DNA from 2 places in the Nonomuraea purpurea genome. Region 1 is predicted to be linked to the other one. Evidence: riboswitches for the same ligand, from Rfam matches in the RefSeq annotation. Region 1 holds a riboswitch; the other holds the start of a gene.

Region 1 (7,805 bases):
CACGCCGCTGTAGCGGGGTCTCGAACGTGCGACGTCCCATCATCGGCATCACCACCTACGTCGAGCCTGCCGCGTTCACGGTGTGGCGCGATCTGACGGTCGCGCTTCTGCCGCAGATGTACGTGGATCAGGTCGTCCGCGCCGGCGGGCAGCCCGTGCTGCTTCCGCCGGCCGGCGAGCCCGCGCAGGTCGTGGGCAGGTTGGACGGGCTCATCCTGGCCGGCGGCGGCGACATCGACCCGGCGCGGTACGGCGCGCGGCCGCACGAGCACACCGGCTACGTCAGGACGTTCCGCGACGACGCGGAGTTCGGCCTGATCAGCGCCGCCCTCGACGCCGGGCTGCCCTACCTGGGCGTCTGCCGCGGCCTCCAGGTGCTCAACGTGGCACTCGGCGGGAGCCTCCACCAGCATCTGCCGGACGTGGTCGGCCACACGCGGCACGCTCCCGAGCCCGGCCGCTTCGGTCACCTGCCGATCTCACCGGTCGCGGGCACCCACCTGGCCAAGGCGCTGGGCGAGAGCCCCCGGCAGGTCCCCCACTACCACCACCAGGCCGTGGACCGGCTCGCGCCGGGGCTCACGGTCACCGCCACCGCCGACGACGGCACGATCGAGGCCGTCGAACTGAACGCCAAACCCTTCGTCATGGCCGTGCAGTGGCACCCGGAGGCGGCCGACGACTGCGCCCTCTTCGAGGCCCTCGTGGCGGCCTGCTGACCCGCCGAACTCAGGCCAACGTGCGCGGGGCCTCGGGTAGCCGGTCAGTTCATCAGGGCCGGTTGCTCTTGCCGTCCAGCCACAGCGTGTCTGACTCGTCGCGATGGGAACCCGAGCTGCCGACGTGTTTGGCGTCGATCTTCGGCCCCTTCTTGATCACGTGCACCAACGCCATCGCGTGTCCACGTCCGAGGTCGTAGTCCTGCTTCAGCCAGTCGATGATCGCTCCGGCCTTCACGGACGGGTCATCGAAGCCGCGCTCCTTCGCCTTGGCGATGAACTCACGCGGTGTCAGCCCGGTCTTGTCCTCGATGTTGTCGAGGTATGCCTGGAACGACATGCGTTTCTCCATTCCGCGGGGGACCCCGCGAGCAGCAAGTTTGCCCTTTGCAAGCGTGCTTTGTCACCTCTCAGCTCGCCTCAAACAGCTCGAAGAGGCAGGACTGGCCACTCGTCGCGCGCTGCCCCATCCCGCGCGCGTAGTCGTCTACGAGCTCACCGATTACGGACGCGACCTCGAACCGGCGCTGGGGCGCGCGGACCCGCCGGCTCACCTCACTGGCCGGAGCACGCTGTCGAACACCACGACGCCCGCCCCGTGCTTGGCGTCGACGGCGCGGCGCAACTCGTCAGTGGCCAGCCATACCGACACCTCGAGCACGTTGCGGGTCACGCTGGACGACGCCGAGATCAGCCCGTCGCCCACCTCGCTCTCGACCTGCCGCTGGATGGCGTTGAGAGCGGCCTCGCTGCGCTGGGCGCCGCTCAGGCAGAGCGCGCCGCCCCACACCTCGCGGATCCACGCCTCCCTGCCCGACAGGTCGCCGGTGAACTTCAGATTGAGCACGTACTGCCGCGCGTCCATGTTCTTGGACGGGTCGGGCTCCGGGCCGAAATTGTCGATCCAGCCGCCCGCGAACTCAGCCGCCGTCATGGCCCGCTCCATTGCCTTGCCCAGCGTCTTCTCCGTCGCTCTGGCCGGATCGACGGCCCGCCAGCCGCCTTGCGGCTCCGGGCACGGGCTGGTGAAGTCCACCTCCCGAGCGGCGGGCGGCTTCCCGGGTGGGCCGGGCGGCTCGGTGAGCGTCAGCCGGGCGCCGTCCCAGGTGCCCACGACCCGGTACTCGCCCCATTTCACGCCGCCGCGCCACTCGTGCTTCACCTTGGTCCAATCCCAGCCGACCACGTCGGGGCCCTCGCACTGAGGCGGGAGCGAAGTCGCGACCACCGCGCAGAGCTGGGGTCCGTGCCCGCCGCCTTCGAGCACCGTGAGACTGGTCTCGTAACGCTGTGCGGCGGCGGTCTGCGGAGCGGTGCCGCAGGACACCAGGGAGAGGGCGGCGATCGCGCAGAAAGCCGCCGTACGGGGGATCATGCCCTTTCAACGTGAGCGCCGCCAAAGCGGTTCACGGGTCGCCAGAACGCGACAACAACCCCATGACGGCACTAGGCTGACGGACATCACCGGCGAAACCGTGCGGGAGAGTGCCCTGACAGCCGGTCAGGGCCCCTGAAGGAGCAAGCCCTCCCCGCGAACCTCTCAAGGCAAAGGACCGCGCGGCTGCCCGGCAAGTGATGGCTTGCCGGGAGGTGACCTCTGGAAAGCAGGCCTGCGGGGCCTCGCCGAAGGTGAAAGTCCGGTAAAACTCGGGCGAAGCTCTCAGGCATCCATGACAGAGGGGGAGGATGCTGGCATCCGATCCTGCCTTGAGGTGCGCAAATGTCCCGACCGACACCGCTACGAGACGTTCATGAGAGCCTCGGCGCCACACTGACCGACTTCGCGGGGTGGCTCATGCCGCTCCGGTACGGCAGCGAGTCCGCGGAGCACAGGGCCGTCCGCGAGGCGGCCGGGCTGTTCGACCTCTCGCACATGGGCGAGATCTTCCTGACCGGGCCGCAGGCGGGCCAGGCCCTCGACTACGCCCTGGTCGGACACCTGTCGGCGCTGGTGCCCGGCCGGGCCAGGTACACCATGATCGTCGATGAGCGCGGCGGAGTGCTCGACGACCTCATCGTGTACCGGCTCGGGGACGACGAGTTCATGGTCGTGGCAAACGCATCGAACTACGAAAAAGTCGGCGGTGAGCTGAAAAATCGCGCTAAGTCGTTCGACGTGGTGGTTGAGGATCGATCAGATCAGTACGCGCTGATCGCCGTCCAGGGACCTCACTCCCAGGAGATCCTCTCCTCGCTCACCGACGCCGACCTGGCCGGGCTCAAGTACTACGCGGGCCTGCCGGGGATCGTGGACGGGCGGCGGGCGCTCATCGCCCGCACCGGCTACACCGGCGAGGACGGGTTCGAGCTGTTCGTGGCGAACGACGACGCCGCGCCGCTCTGGCACGCGCTCACGGCGGCCGGGGAGCCGTACGGGCTCAAGCCCGCGGGCCTGTCCGCCCGCGACACGCTCAGGCTGGAGGCCGGCATGCCGCTGTACGGCAACGAGCTCAGCGCGGAGCTGACCCCATTCGACGCGGGACTGGGCAGAGTGGTGAAATTCGACAAGCCGGGCGACTTCGTCGGCAGGTCGGCACTCGAGGCGGTCAAGGACGACGCGCCGCGACGCCGCCTCGTCGGGCTGGTCGCCCGGGGCCGCCGGGTGCCGCGCCACGGTTACCCGGTCACCAAGGACGGCGCCGTCGTCGGCGAGGTCACCAGCGGTGCCCCCTCCCAGACCCTGGGCAAACCCATCGCGATGGCCTACGTGGACACCGGAGCCGAAACAGGCCTGGCTGTGGACATCAGGGGCAGGCATGAACCTATGGACCTGGTCGAGCTGCCCTTTTACAGGAGGAACAAGTGAGCAACATCCCTGACGACCTGAGCTACACCAAGGAGCACGAGTGGGTGGCCGGGCTCGACGACGGCATCACCGTGACCGTCGGCATCACGGCCTTCGCCGCCGAAGCCCTTGGTGACGTCGTCTTCGTGCAGCTCCCCGAGGTCGGAGCGAGCGTCGAGGGAGGCGACTCCATCGGAGAGGTGGAGTCGACCAAGTCCGTGAACGAGATCTACACACCTGTCGGCGGCGAGGTCGTCGAGGTGAACCAGTCCGTCGTGGACGACCCGAGCCTGGTCAACAGCGACCCGTACGGGGAGGGCTGGATGTTCCGGGTGCGCGTGGAGAGCGACGCGGATGACCTGCTGTCCGCCGAGGAGTACGCGGCCCTGACCTCCGGCGAATCCTGACACCCCCGCCGGGACTGGACCAGGGTTCCGGCGGATTTCATTGGACCGGAACTCCGGCGGATTGGACACAGCCGGAACTCCGGCGAATTCGAGACCGGCCGGGGCTCAGCCTTCTGGGTCTGGGCCCCGCCTCCTTCTCCTGAAAGGCGCACATCAATGGCGATCAGCGTCTTCGACCTGTTCAAGATCGGCATCGGCCCGTCGAGCTCCCACACGGGAGGCCCGATGGCGGCCGCGCACAAGTTCGCCCGCGGGCTGCACGACGACGGCCTGCTCGGGCAGGTCGCGCGCGTCGAGGCCATCCTGTACGGCTCACTCGGCCTGACCGGCAAGGGCCACGGCAGCGACAAGGCCGTCCTGCTCGGCCTGTCGGGCGAGAAGCCGGAGCTGGTCGACGTCGACTCCGTCGAAGACCGCCTGGCCGAGATGCGCGCCTCGGGCACGGTCAAGCTCTACGGAACCCACGAGATCCCGTTCGTCACCGGCGAGGACCTCGTCTTCGAACGCAAGATCTCCCTCCCCGAGCACCCGAACGGCATGCGCTTCACCGCGTTCTCCCCGTCGGGCGAGAAGCTCAGGGAGAAGGTGTACTTCTCGGTCGGCGGCGGTTTCGTCGTGGACGAGAAGGCCACCGGCGCCGACCGCATCAAGCCGGACGACACCGTGCTCCCCTACCCGTTCACCACGGGCGAGGAGCTGCTGAAGCACTGCTCGAACACGGGTTTGTCCATCTCGGCGCTCATGCTGGAGAACGAGAAGGCCTTCGGCCGCACCGAGGCCGAGATCCGCTCGGGCCTGCTGCGCCTGTGGCGGGTCATGTCGGAGTGCGTGCACCGCGGCATCTCCAAGGAGGGCGTCCTGCCCGGCGGCCTCAAGGTCAAGCGCCGCGCCAACCAGCTCCACCGCCGCCTGCAGGCGGAGTCGGCCGAGAAGGATCCGCTGCAGGTCATGGACTGGGTGGCGCTGTTCGCGCTGGCGGTCAACGAGGAGAACGCGGCCGGGGGCCGCATCGTCACCGCCCCGACCAACGGCGCCGCCGGCATCATCCCGGCCGTCCTGACCTACTACACCCGCTTCGTCCCCCGTGCGGACGACGAGGGCGTGGTCCGCTTCCTCCTCACGGCCGGCGCGATCGGCGTCCTGTTCAAGGAGAACGCCTCCATCTCCGGTGCCGAGGTCGGCTGCCAGGGCGAGGTCGGCTCGGCCTGCTCGATGGCCTCCGCGGCCCTCACGGAGGTCCTCGGGGGCACGCCGGAGCAGGTCGAGAACGCGGCCGAGATCGGCATCGAGCATAACCTGGGCCTGACCTGCGACCCGATCGGCGGTCTCGTCCAGATCCCGTGCATCGAACGCAACGCCGTCGCCTCCAACAAGGCGATCACCGCCGCCAGAATCGCCCTGCGCGGCGACGGCCGTCACTACGTGGCCCTGGACAAGGCCATCAAGACGATGCGGGACACCGGCAGAGACATGCTGGACAAGTACAAGGAAACCTCACGGGGCGGCCTGGCCGTCAACGTAATCGAGTGCTGACCAACCCTTTGGGTGGCACCGTAGAGTTGTGCCAATCGAAGGAGGGAGATCAGTGTCCACCACCGTCGGCGAGGCTCTCCAGGAGACGGACTACCTGCTTCGTTCTCCGGCCAACGCACGCCGCTTGATCGAGTCCTATCGAGAGGCGATCGAAGGGCGTTATGAGCGGCACGAACTGCTGGATGAAGAGGCCGCTCGGTAAACGACCAGGGGCCGACGGGGCGTGCGGTCGCCGAAGGTCAGCGGCGGACGTGGAGGCGGACGACGGCGCCCGCCTCGTCGTCGCGGATCTCGCGGCGGATCCGGCCGACGATGTCCTGGTCGAGCTTGTTCACCACGGCGCCCACGTCCGCTGCCGAAGGGCAGGTCAGGGTGATGCGCAGGGCGTCCTCGCCCACTCGTACGCCTGTTCTGCTCAGCCCGTCCACGCCCTTGAGCCCGACGAAGAGCATGGCGGTGCCCGTGCCGTTGTGGGCGCCGCGGCGGCCCCAGCCGAGGCAGAGCAGCAGCCAGCGCAGCGACACCAGCGACAGGAGCAGCAGGCCCAGGGCCAGGCCCCACAGCGGCCACGGCTCCTCGGACAGGGAGCGGGTCGTCTGCGCGGGCAGGACCCTGGCGTTGGGGGGCAGGTCGAAGAAGCGGTCGTGGCCGCGTAGCCAGGCGTAGGTTCCCAGGGACGCGAGCGTGCCGCCCACGACGGCCAGCCCGACGCGGTTGCCGGTGTACTGCCTCATCACAGCCCCCTTCTGCGCAGCCGGACCACGACCTCGCCGGTGCCGAGCGTGCCCACGCCGGCCAGGCGGTCTCCTACGGCGGTGCCGACCTGCCTGAGCATCGAGCCGGAGCTTTCCGCGCTGGTCATGACGGTGACCTCGATGGTGCGCCGGCGCAGCCGTACCCGGGCCTTGTCGACCCCGGCGACCTGCTGGGCGGCCGCGCGCAGGGTGCGGCGCAGGCCCGAGCGGGTGATGCCGATGACGATCAGCGGGTCGGACGTCTCCACCGGCACGGTCGTGGAACGGCCGGGCAGCGCGCCCAGCAGCAACATCAGCGTGCCCGCGCCCACCAGTGCCAGGGCCAGGGTGGGCGTCTGCCTCCAGGTGTTCTTGCCCGCCAGTTCGACCAGTTCGTTGACAGGGACCCAGCCGAGCGGCGCGCCGAGCAGGGCCGACACCACCTCCGCCGCCGTTGCCCCGAGCCCCACGGCCAGCGTGAACGACACGAGGGCGCCCGGGAGGGTGCGCGCGGGTCTGAGCACTCTGTTCGCCCTGCGCAGCCCGGTGTGCTGCGTGGTGACGGCGGCGCCGGGCAGGATCTGCTGAAGCGTGGTCATCACAACGACAGAGGTACATGGAGCGCGTGGTGCCTGAACCGCGCCCTCGCCGCCTATTTGCCCGAACATTACGACAGCCGAAATAAATATGAAAGGCGCTCATATTCATTTGCCCGATATGCCGTTACGCTGCCCGTATGGACGACCGCCAGCGCTACGATCGCGCGACAGCGGCCCTTGAAGCGCCGTTCGCCGTCCTCGATGTGGCGGCCATGCGGGCCAACGCCGCCGACCTCGTACGACGCGCGGCGGGCAAGCCGATCAGGGTGGCCAGCAAGTCGGTACGCAGCCGTGCGATCCTCGAACGCGTCCTGGCCATGGACGGCTTCCACGGCGTCATGGCCTTCACCCTGCCCGAGGCCCTGTGGCTGGCCGCGCACGGCTTCACGGACCTGCTCGTGGCCTACCCCACGGCCGACCGCCGGGCACTCGCCGAGCTGGCCGGGGACACGCGGGCGGCCGACCGTATCACCGTGACCATCGATTCCGCGGCCCACCTGGAGTTTGTGGACGCGGCCGTGGCCGGAGTACGCCCACGCGCCGAAATCCGGTTATGTATCGACATCGACGCGGGATATGTCGCCTTCGGCGGGAAATTTCGGGCGGGGGCGCTCCGCTCCCCCATCCGTGGGCCCGACGCCGCCGCCGACCTGGCCGCCGCCATCGCCAAGCGCCCCGGCTTCCGCCTGGCCGGGCTAATGGCGTACGAGGCCCAGATCGCCGGACTCGGGGACGCGCCGCCCGGGAACGCCGTCTACACCCGCGCCATCCGGCTCATGCAGGCCCGCTCGGCCAGGGACCTCCTCGTCAGGCGCGGACGCATCGTCAACGCCGTCCGCCACCTCGCCGACCTGGAGTTCGTCAACGGCGGCGGCACCGGCTCCATCGAGACCACGGTCAGGGAGAAGGCGATCACGGAGGTGGCGGCCGGGTCGGGGCTGTTCCATCCCCGGCTGTTCGACTTCTACCGCCGCTTGTCCGGCCATCCGGCCGCGCTCTTCGCCCTGCCGGTGGTGCGCCGCCCGGCC
Region 2 (7,805 bases), on a different contig from region 1:
AGAAAGGGGTTTGCCGATGATGTGCGCGGTCAGCGCCGCAAGATCGTAATGTAGAAACGCGCGGCGGCATGGACCCCGGGGCGGAAGCGACGGTAACTTTGTCTGCGTCCGAACCAAAGTGCAGCGCCCCGCCTTGACCTTTGCCGCTGATCAGCGTAAGTTGCGGCATTCGCAAACTTGAAAAAGCGAAGCGAGGCGCGCCCCAGAGCACCGTCGCCGCGTCTTCGCGGTAGGAGGCCGAGCCGATCGATGCCGAGCGTCTACTGCACGCAGTGCGGGCACGCCAACCCCGAGGATGCCCGTTTCTGTTCCCGCTGTGGGTCACCGTTGACCAGACCCGAGGTCGCCGGGGACACCACCTCGACCATCTCCATAGCGGGAATCGAGGCGTATGAGGCTGAGGCAGGCGACACGCTCCTGGCCGAACGGGCGCTGGTCGAGCAGTTGCCGCCGGGCACGGCGTTGCTGACCGTGACCAGGGGCCCCAACCAGGGCAGCCGTTTCCGGCTCGACAAGGAGCTCACCACCACCGGGCGCCATCCCGAGAGCGACATCTTCCTCGACGACATCACGGTCTCCCGCCGCCACGTCGAGTTCTACCGCCTGCGCGGCGGCCAGTTCTCCGTGCGTGACGTGGGCAGCCTCAACGGCACCTACGTCAACAGGGAGCGCATCGAAGAGGTTCCCCTGCACTCCGGCGACGAGGTGCAGATCGGCAAGTTCCGCCTGGTCTTCCTGATGCGAGCCCACTCCGGCGTATGAGCGAGCGGAGCGGGCGAGGCGTCGGCACGGCCACGTGCGCGTTCATGCGGTTGACGAAGGAGGCCGCATGAACTCTCAGGCGGCACGCTCGCACATGAGCATCGGGGAGGTGCTCGCCCTGCTGCAGGGCGAGTTCCCCGATGTGACGATCTCCAAGATCCGCTTCTTGGAGGGGGAGGGGCTGATCGAGCCCGAGCGCAGCCCCTCCGGCTACCGCAAGTTCACCCACCTGCACGTGGAGCAGCTGCGCTTCATCCTCACCGAGCAGCGCGACCACTACCTGCCGCTGCGGGTGATCAAGGACAAGATGGCCGAGAGCTTCGGCCGTCCCCGTCCGGTGCAGGACAAGCAGGAGATCAAGCTCAGCCGCGCCGAGCTGATCGAGGCCGCGGAGATCGACGAGGAGACCCTCGACGAGCTCGAGGACTACGGGCTGCTGGCCGCGGTGGCCAGGCGCTACGACGAGGAGGCGCTCAAGGTGGCGCGCACCGTGGGGGCCCTGGCCCGCTTCGGCCTGCGCGCCAGGCATCTGCGGGCGGTCAAGGCCGCCGCCGAGCGCGAGTGCGGCCTGGTGGAGCAGAGCGTGGCCCCCATACTGAAGCGTCGCGCCCCCGGAGCCATCGGGGAGGCCGACGAGGCCGCCAGGGAGCTTTCCACGCTCCTGCTCGACCTGCACGCATCCCTTGTGCGCACGGGGGTCCGTTCGGTCCTGGGGCGTTGAGAGCGTACCGACCTGGGAGCCGAGGGCACATTCCAGGCCCGGCTGGTGTTACGTTGAATTGCAGAAGCAGACAGCAGAAGCGACGAGCCAATAGCTGTACCGGGTCACCGGTCAGAATACGGAGCAGCCCGTGTTGCAGATGGAGGTCGTGGGCGTTCGAGTAGAAATGCCCACAAATCAGCCGATCGTCTTGCTCAAGGAGGCACACGGGGAGCGGTTCCTTCCTATATGGATTGGCATGACGGAAGCGACGGCCATCGCCCTGGCCCAGGCGGAGGAGCCGCCGCCGCGGCCGCTCACCCACGACCTCTTCCGAGACGTGCTGAGCGCCCTGGGCGTCGGCCTGCGGGCGGTCAACATCGTCGCCCTGCGCGACGGCATCTTCTTCGCAGACCTGGTGTTCTCCAACGGCGTGGAGGTGAGCGCGCGCCCGTCGGACTCGATCGCGCTCGCCCTGCGCACCGGAGCGCGCATCTTCGCCAGCGAGGAGGTCGTCCAGGAGGCCGGCGTGGTCATCCCCGACGACCAAGAGGACGAGGTGGAGAAGTTCAGGGAGTTCCTTGACACGATCACTCCCGAAGACTTCGGCAGGGCGGGGTAGGTATTTCAGTGCATTTACGCTTCACGACGCGCCGAGCCGGATCGTTGACTGAGCATGGTCACGGTCCTACGGTGCAAGTGAAACTCGTGGCCGCCCTTTACGAACCCCCAGATCAGGCCACGGGATGAGAGAAAGCCGGAGGTCCGCGTGGCGGTCAGCAGCGGCGAGGGAAAGACGGCCGGCCAGGAAGATCCGGTGCGGCGCGAGAGCGCACGGCAGCGTGCCGGGGAGCAGGGTCTGCTCTTCGACGAGCAGCCGGCGGCGTTGCCGGACGACATCGGATACCGTGGGCCGACGGCCTGCGCGGCCGCCGGCATCACCTACAGGCAGCTCGACTACTGGGCGCGCACAGCCCTGGTGGAGCCCACGATAAGAGCCGCGCACGGCTCGGGCTCCCAGCGGCTCTACAGCTTCCGCGACATCCTGGTACTCAAGGTCGTCAAGCGGCTCCTCGACACCGGGGTGTCGTTGCAGCAGATCCGTACGGCCGTGCAGCATCTGCGTGACCGCGGGGTCGCCGACCTCGCCCAGATCACGCTGATGAGCGACGGCGTCAGCGTCTACGAGTGCACCTCGGCCGACGAGGTGATCGACCTGCTCCAGGGCGGCCAGGGCGTGTTCGGCATCGCGCTGGGCCGGGTCTGGCGGGAGGTCGAGGGCTCCCTCGCGGAGCTGCCGGGGGAACGCGCGGCGGTCGAGGACACCGTCCCGGCCGATCACCCCGCTGACGAGCTGGCCCAGCGCCGCCGGGCGCGGCGCATAGGGTAGCTTCCCCGCCCTTCACGGTGGATCGCACCGCGCGGGCCACCGTGAGTGCGGATTCCGCAACCTCCCGTGGACCAATGGACGGGACGTACCGTAGTAATCTGGGACAGCAAGGCTGACGACCCCGTGCGGGAGAGTCCCCAAGGCCCTCGGGCCCTGGGGCGCCGAAGGAGCAACCCTCCCCGGAATCTCTCAGGCACCCAGTACCGCTCGGGCGAGGCGACTCTGGAAAGCAGGCGCGCCCGCCAGGCGTGCCTCACCGACGGTGCAAGCCCCTTCCCGGGGTGAAGCTCTCAGGTCGCGGCGGTGTCCGCGCTGACAGAGGGGGAGATCCGGCACTCGCCCGCGCCCTGGCGCCGGTCTCCAAAGCCTCGGGAGGCAGTCTCCATGATCGATCCGTTCGCTCCGCCGTTCTCCGCACGGCACATCGGCCCGTCGGAGTCCGAGCAGCAGCGCATGCTCGAGGCCGTCGGCTTCGAGTCGGTCGCCGATCTGGTGGCCGTGGCCGTTCCCGAGGCCATCAGGGCCAAGGACCGGCTCAAACTGCCCGCCGCGATCGGCGAGACCGAGACCATCGCCGAGCTGCGCGCCATCGCCGGGCGCAACCGGGTGCTCACCTCCATGATCGGGCTCGGCTACCACGACACCGTCACACCCGCGGTCATCCGCCGCAGCCTGCTGGAGAACCCGGGCTGGTACACCGCCTACACCCCGTACCAGCCGGAGATCTCGCAGGGCCGCCTGGAGGCGCTGCTGAACTTCCAGACGGTCGTCTCCGACCTGACCGGGCTGCCCGTCGCCGGCGCGTCCCTGCTCGACGAGGGCACCGCCGCCGCCGAGGCGATGACGCTGGCCCGGCGCGCGGGCAAGTCCAAGAGCGACGTCTTCGTGGTGGACGCCGACGCGCTCCCGCAGACCAAGGCCGTGCTGGCCACCAGGGCCGAGCCGCTCGGCATCACGCTCGTCGAGCACGACCTCGACGGCGCCCTGCCCGAGTGCTTCGGCGTGCTCGTCCAGTACCCCGGCGCCTCCGGGCGGCTGCGCGACTTCCGCGCCGTGGCCGCCGCCGCGCACGAGGCGGGCGCGCTCGTCGTGGCCGCCGCCGACCTGCTGGCCCTGACGCTCGTGGCCGCCCCCGGCGAGCTCGGCGCAGACATCGCGATCGGGTCCTCCCAGCGCTTCGGCGTGCCGTTCGGCTTCGGCGGGCCGCACGCCGCCTACATGTCCGTACGCGAGGGCCTGCAGCGCCAGCTCCCCGGCCGCCTGGTGGGCGTGTCGGTGGACGCCGACGGCGACCCCGCCTACCGCCTGGCCCTGCAGACCCGCGAGCAGCACATCCGCCGCGAGAAGGCCACCAGCAACATCTGCACCGCGCAGGTCCTGCTGGCCGTCATCGCGAGCATGTACGCCGTCTACCACGGCCCCGAGGGCCTGCGCGGCATCGCCGCCCGGGTCCACCGCCACGCCGTGGCCCTGGCCGCAGGGCTGCGCGAGGCGGGCCTGGAGGTCGTGCACGCGGAGTTCTTCGACACCGTCCTGGTCCGCGTGCCCGGCAGGGCCGCCGCCGTGCTGGCCGCCGCCGCCGAGCGGGGCGTCAACCTCTGGCAGGTCGACGACGACCACGTCTCGATCTCCTGCGATGAGAAGACCGGTGCCGCCGAGGTCGCCAAGGTGTGGGCGGCCTTCGGCCTCGACCGCTCCGAGGTGGACCTCGACGCCGACGCGCTGCCGGCCGCCCTGGCGCGCGAGAGCGACTACCTGACCCACCCGGTCTTCCACAGCCACCGCTCCGAGACCGCGATGCTGCGCTACCTGCGCAGACTGCAGGACAAGGACATCGCCCTCGACCGCTCCATGATCCCGCTCGGCTCCTGCACGATGAAGCTGAACGCGACCACGGAGATGGAGCCGATCACCTGGCCCGAGTTCGCCGCGATCCACCCCTACGCGCCCGCCGACCAGGCCGAGGGCTACCTGGAGCTGATCGGCACGCTGGAGGGCTGGCTGGCCGAGGTGACCGGCTACGACGCCGTCTCCGTCCAGCCGAACGCCGGCTCGCAGGGCGAGTTCGCCGGGCTGCTGGCCATCCGCGCCTACCACCAGGCGCGCGGCGACGACGGACGCGAGGTGTGCCTCATCCCGTCCTCGGCCCACGGCACCAACGCCGCCAGCGCCGTCATGGCCGGCATGCGCGTCGTGGTCGTGGCCTGCGACGCCGAAGGCAACGTCGACCTGGCCGATCTCGACGCCAAGATCGACAAGCACCGCGACCGGCTGGCCGCGATCATGGTGACGTACCCGTCCACGCACGGCGTGTACGAGGAGACGATCACCGAGGTGTGCGCCAAGGTGCACGAGGCCGGCGGCCAGGTGTACGTCGACGGGGCCAACCTCAACGCCCTGGTCGGGCTGGCCAAGCCGGGCGAGTTCGGGGCCGATGTGTCCCACCTCAACCTGCACAAGACCTTCTGCATCCCGCACGGCGGCGGCGGCCCCGGCGTCGGCCCGGTGGCGGTGCGCGGCCACCTGGCGCCCTACCTGCCGGGCCACGCGCTGCACGACGGCACGCCGGTGGGAGCCGTCTCGGCGGCCCCGTACGGCTCGGCCGGGATCCTGCCGATCTCGTGGGCCTACATCAGGATGATGGGCTCCGAGGGGCTGACGGCCGCCACCGAGCAGGCCATCCTGTCGGCCAACTACCTGGCCAAGCGGCTGGCCCCGCACTTCCCCGTCCTGTACACCGGGCGCGGCGGGCTGGTGGCCCACGAGTGCATCGTGGACCTGCGCCAGATCACCAAGGAGACCGGCGTCACCGTGGACGACGTGGCCAAGCGGCTCATCGACTACGGCTTCCACGCGCCCACGATGTCGTTCCCCGTGGCAGGGACGCTCATGATCGAGCCGACCGAGAGCGAGGACCTCGGCGAGCTGGACCGGTTCGTCGACGCCATGATCGCCATCAGGGGCGAGATCGCCAAGGTGGCCTCCGGCGCCTACGACCGCACCGACAACCCGCTGCGCAACGCGCCGCACACGGCCGAGTCGGTCAGCGCCGACGAGTGGAGCCACCCCTACACCCGCACCGAGGCCGCCTACCCGCTGCCGTCGCTGCGCGAGGGCAAGTACTGGGTGCCGGTGCGGCGCATCGACCAGGCATACGGCGACCGCAACCTGGTCTGCTCGTGCCCCCCGCTGGAGGCCTACGAGGACTGATCCACGCCCGGTCCAGTCCTTCGGCGTCAAGTGAGCAGACATGATCGCCCGAAGTCGTTAGGCTTCGGTGCGACCACCGCCCCAAGGAGCTCCCCTTGACGTCCTCAGAGCTGGAGACCCCGCCTCTCGACACCGCCCGCCGCCTCGCCGAACACGGCGATCTCGACGGCGCCGCCGCCATCCTCACCGAGCTCGCCAACGACCCCGACGACCCCGACCGGGCCCAGGCCGCCGTGGGGCTGGCCGTCGTCCTGGAGGAACGCGGCGACGCCGAGGGCGCCAGGGCCGCCGCCAGGGCCGCGCTGGCCACCGGGCACCCCGAATACGCCGCACAGGCGGCCTGCCACCTGGCCCAGGGGTTCGAGCGCGAAGGACGCGCCGAGCAGGCCAGGGCCGCCTGGCAGGCCGTGCTGGGGGTCGGGACGGCCGCGTACGTGCCGCTGGCCCACCTCGCGCTGGCCCGCCTGGCGCAGGACCCGGGGGAGGCCGACAAGGAGCTGCGCGCCGCCATGGAGGCGGGCGACGACCAGATCGCCGCCCACGCGGCGCTGCGGCTCGCCGAGCTGCTGGTGGAGTACGGAGAGCCGGCGGAGGCGGCCGAGGTGCTCCTGGACGCCCTGGAGTACGCCCCGCAGGACGAGGTGCCGGCCCTGCGCGTGCAGCTCGGCATCGCGCACCTGGAGCTGGCGTGCGCGGAGTTCGCCGAGACGGTGGAGGGTGGGGCCGATTCGCGCACGAGCGCCCTGGCGATCGAGCTGCTCGCCCGCACGCTGCCGCTGCGCGGCCGTGACGAGGACGCCCGGCGGGTGTGGACGTACGGGCTGGAGCATGCCGACGAGAGCCTGGCCGCGGAGGTCAGGCTCCGTTACCACCGAGACGACTGAGGGCGCGCTGTCAGCCCCAGCCGCGATGGACGGCCACGGCGGCGGCCACGTTGATGACCACGATCGCCAGCCAGGCGATCATCAGCCCGACCAGCCCCGCGGTGCCCGCCGCGATGGCCGTCAGCGGGACGCCGATTCCCAGCGACCCCAAGGTGATCGCGATCATCGGCGAGCCCTTCTTCTGCGGTGTGGCGCCGCGATGGTGCAACTCGGCCCGGACTCGTGCCGCGATCGTCTCGTCGAGGCGCTCCACGAACGACTCGACGAGCTCGGTTTCGTATTCAGGACCGAGATCACGGCGGGCGTCGAGCGTGGCCTGCAGGTCATCTCGGATAGGGCGCTTGTCTGGCATAGGGAAATCATCCATCCCGTTGCCCGCCTCGTCATCCGCCCTGAGGGCTAAGATGCGATCCTCCCCAGGTACGGTGGCTTGCCATGAAGGTCATCACCCCGCGCGGCCCGGCGCTGGTCGACATCGACGAGGCCGACGATCCCCGGCTGCTGCTCGTGCTCACCCACGGGTCCGCCGGGGGAGTGGAGGCGCCCGATCTGCTGGCGGTCCGCGAGGCCGCGCTGGCGGCCGGGGCGGTGGTGGCCAGGGTGACGCAGGCGTTCAGAGTGGCGGGGGCGCGGGCGCCGGGCTCGGCGCCCAAGCAGGACGAGGCGTGGGAGATCGTGCTGGGCGAGCTGCGCGCCCGCTATCCCGGGCTGCCGCTTGTGCAGGGCGGGCGGAGCAACGGGGCCAGGGTGGCCTGCCGTACGGCCCGGGCGGTCGGCGCGGCGGCGGTGGTGGCGCTGGCCTTCCCCCTGCACCCGCCGGGGCGGCCGGAACGTTCCAGGGCCGAGGAGCTACGCGGCG

The links. A riboswitch is a leader RNA that binds a small molecule or an ion and turns the genes downstream of it on or off. The one in region 1 is predicted to bind glycine.
Region 2: another riboswitch for glycine. It lies ahead of gcvP (aminomethyl-transferring glycine dehydrogenase); the one in region 1 lies ahead of gcvT (glycine cleavage system aminomethyltransferase GcvT).

What each region holds. Positions count from the first base shown of each region.
Region 1 covers NZ_JBHSBI010000045.1:19,071-26,875, forward strand. The annotation lists gene ACFOY2_RS50200 (3-oxoacyl-ACP reductase) at 1-13, shown strand, start outside; gene ACFOY2_RS50205 (gamma-glutamyl-gamma-aminobutyrate hydrolase family protein) at 27-719, shown strand; gene ACFOY2_RS50210 (DUF4287 domain-containing protein) at 772-1,059, opposite strand; partial or broken gene ACFOY2_RS50215 (winged helix-turn-helix transcriptional regulator) at 1,058-1,237, shown strand; gene ACFOY2_RS50220 (hypothetical protein) at 1,270-2,094, opposite strand; glycine riboswitch at 2,188-2,285, shown strand; glycine riboswitch at 2,307-2,406, shown strand; gene gcvT (glycine cleavage system aminomethyltransferase GcvT) at 2,440-3,525, shown strand; gene gcvH (glycine cleavage system protein GcvH) at 3,522-3,911, shown strand; gene ACFOY2_RS50235 (L-serine ammonia-lyase) at 4,068-5,444, shown strand; gene ACFOY2_RS50240 (hypothetical protein) at 5,497-5,646, shown strand; gene ACFOY2_RS50245 (hypothetical protein) at 5,684-6,178, opposite strand; gene ACFOY2_RS50250 (DUF6286 domain-containing protein) at 6,178-6,777, opposite strand; gene ACFOY2_RS50255 (amino acid deaminase/aldolase) at 6,915-7,805, shown strand, end outside.
Region 2 covers NZ_JBHSBI010000003.1:238,582-246,386, reverse strand. The annotation lists gene ACFOY2_RS07625 (FHA domain-containing protein) at 250-762, shown strand; gene ftsR (transcriptional regulator FtsR) at 830-1,483, shown strand; gene ACFOY2_RS07615 (bifunctional nuclease family protein) at 1,614-2,084, shown strand; gene ACFOY2_RS07610 (MerR family transcriptional regulator) at 2,232-2,852, shown strand; glycine riboswitch at 2,969-3,068, shown strand; glycine riboswitch at 3,069-3,181, shown strand; gene gcvP (aminomethyl-transferring glycine dehydrogenase) at 3,237-6,062, shown strand; gene ACFOY2_RS07600 (tetratricopeptide repeat protein) at 6,158-6,946, shown strand; gene ACFOY2_RS07595 (hypothetical protein) at 6,957-7,298, opposite strand; gene ACFOY2_RS07590 (alpha/beta hydrolase family protein) at 7,382-7,805, shown strand, end outside.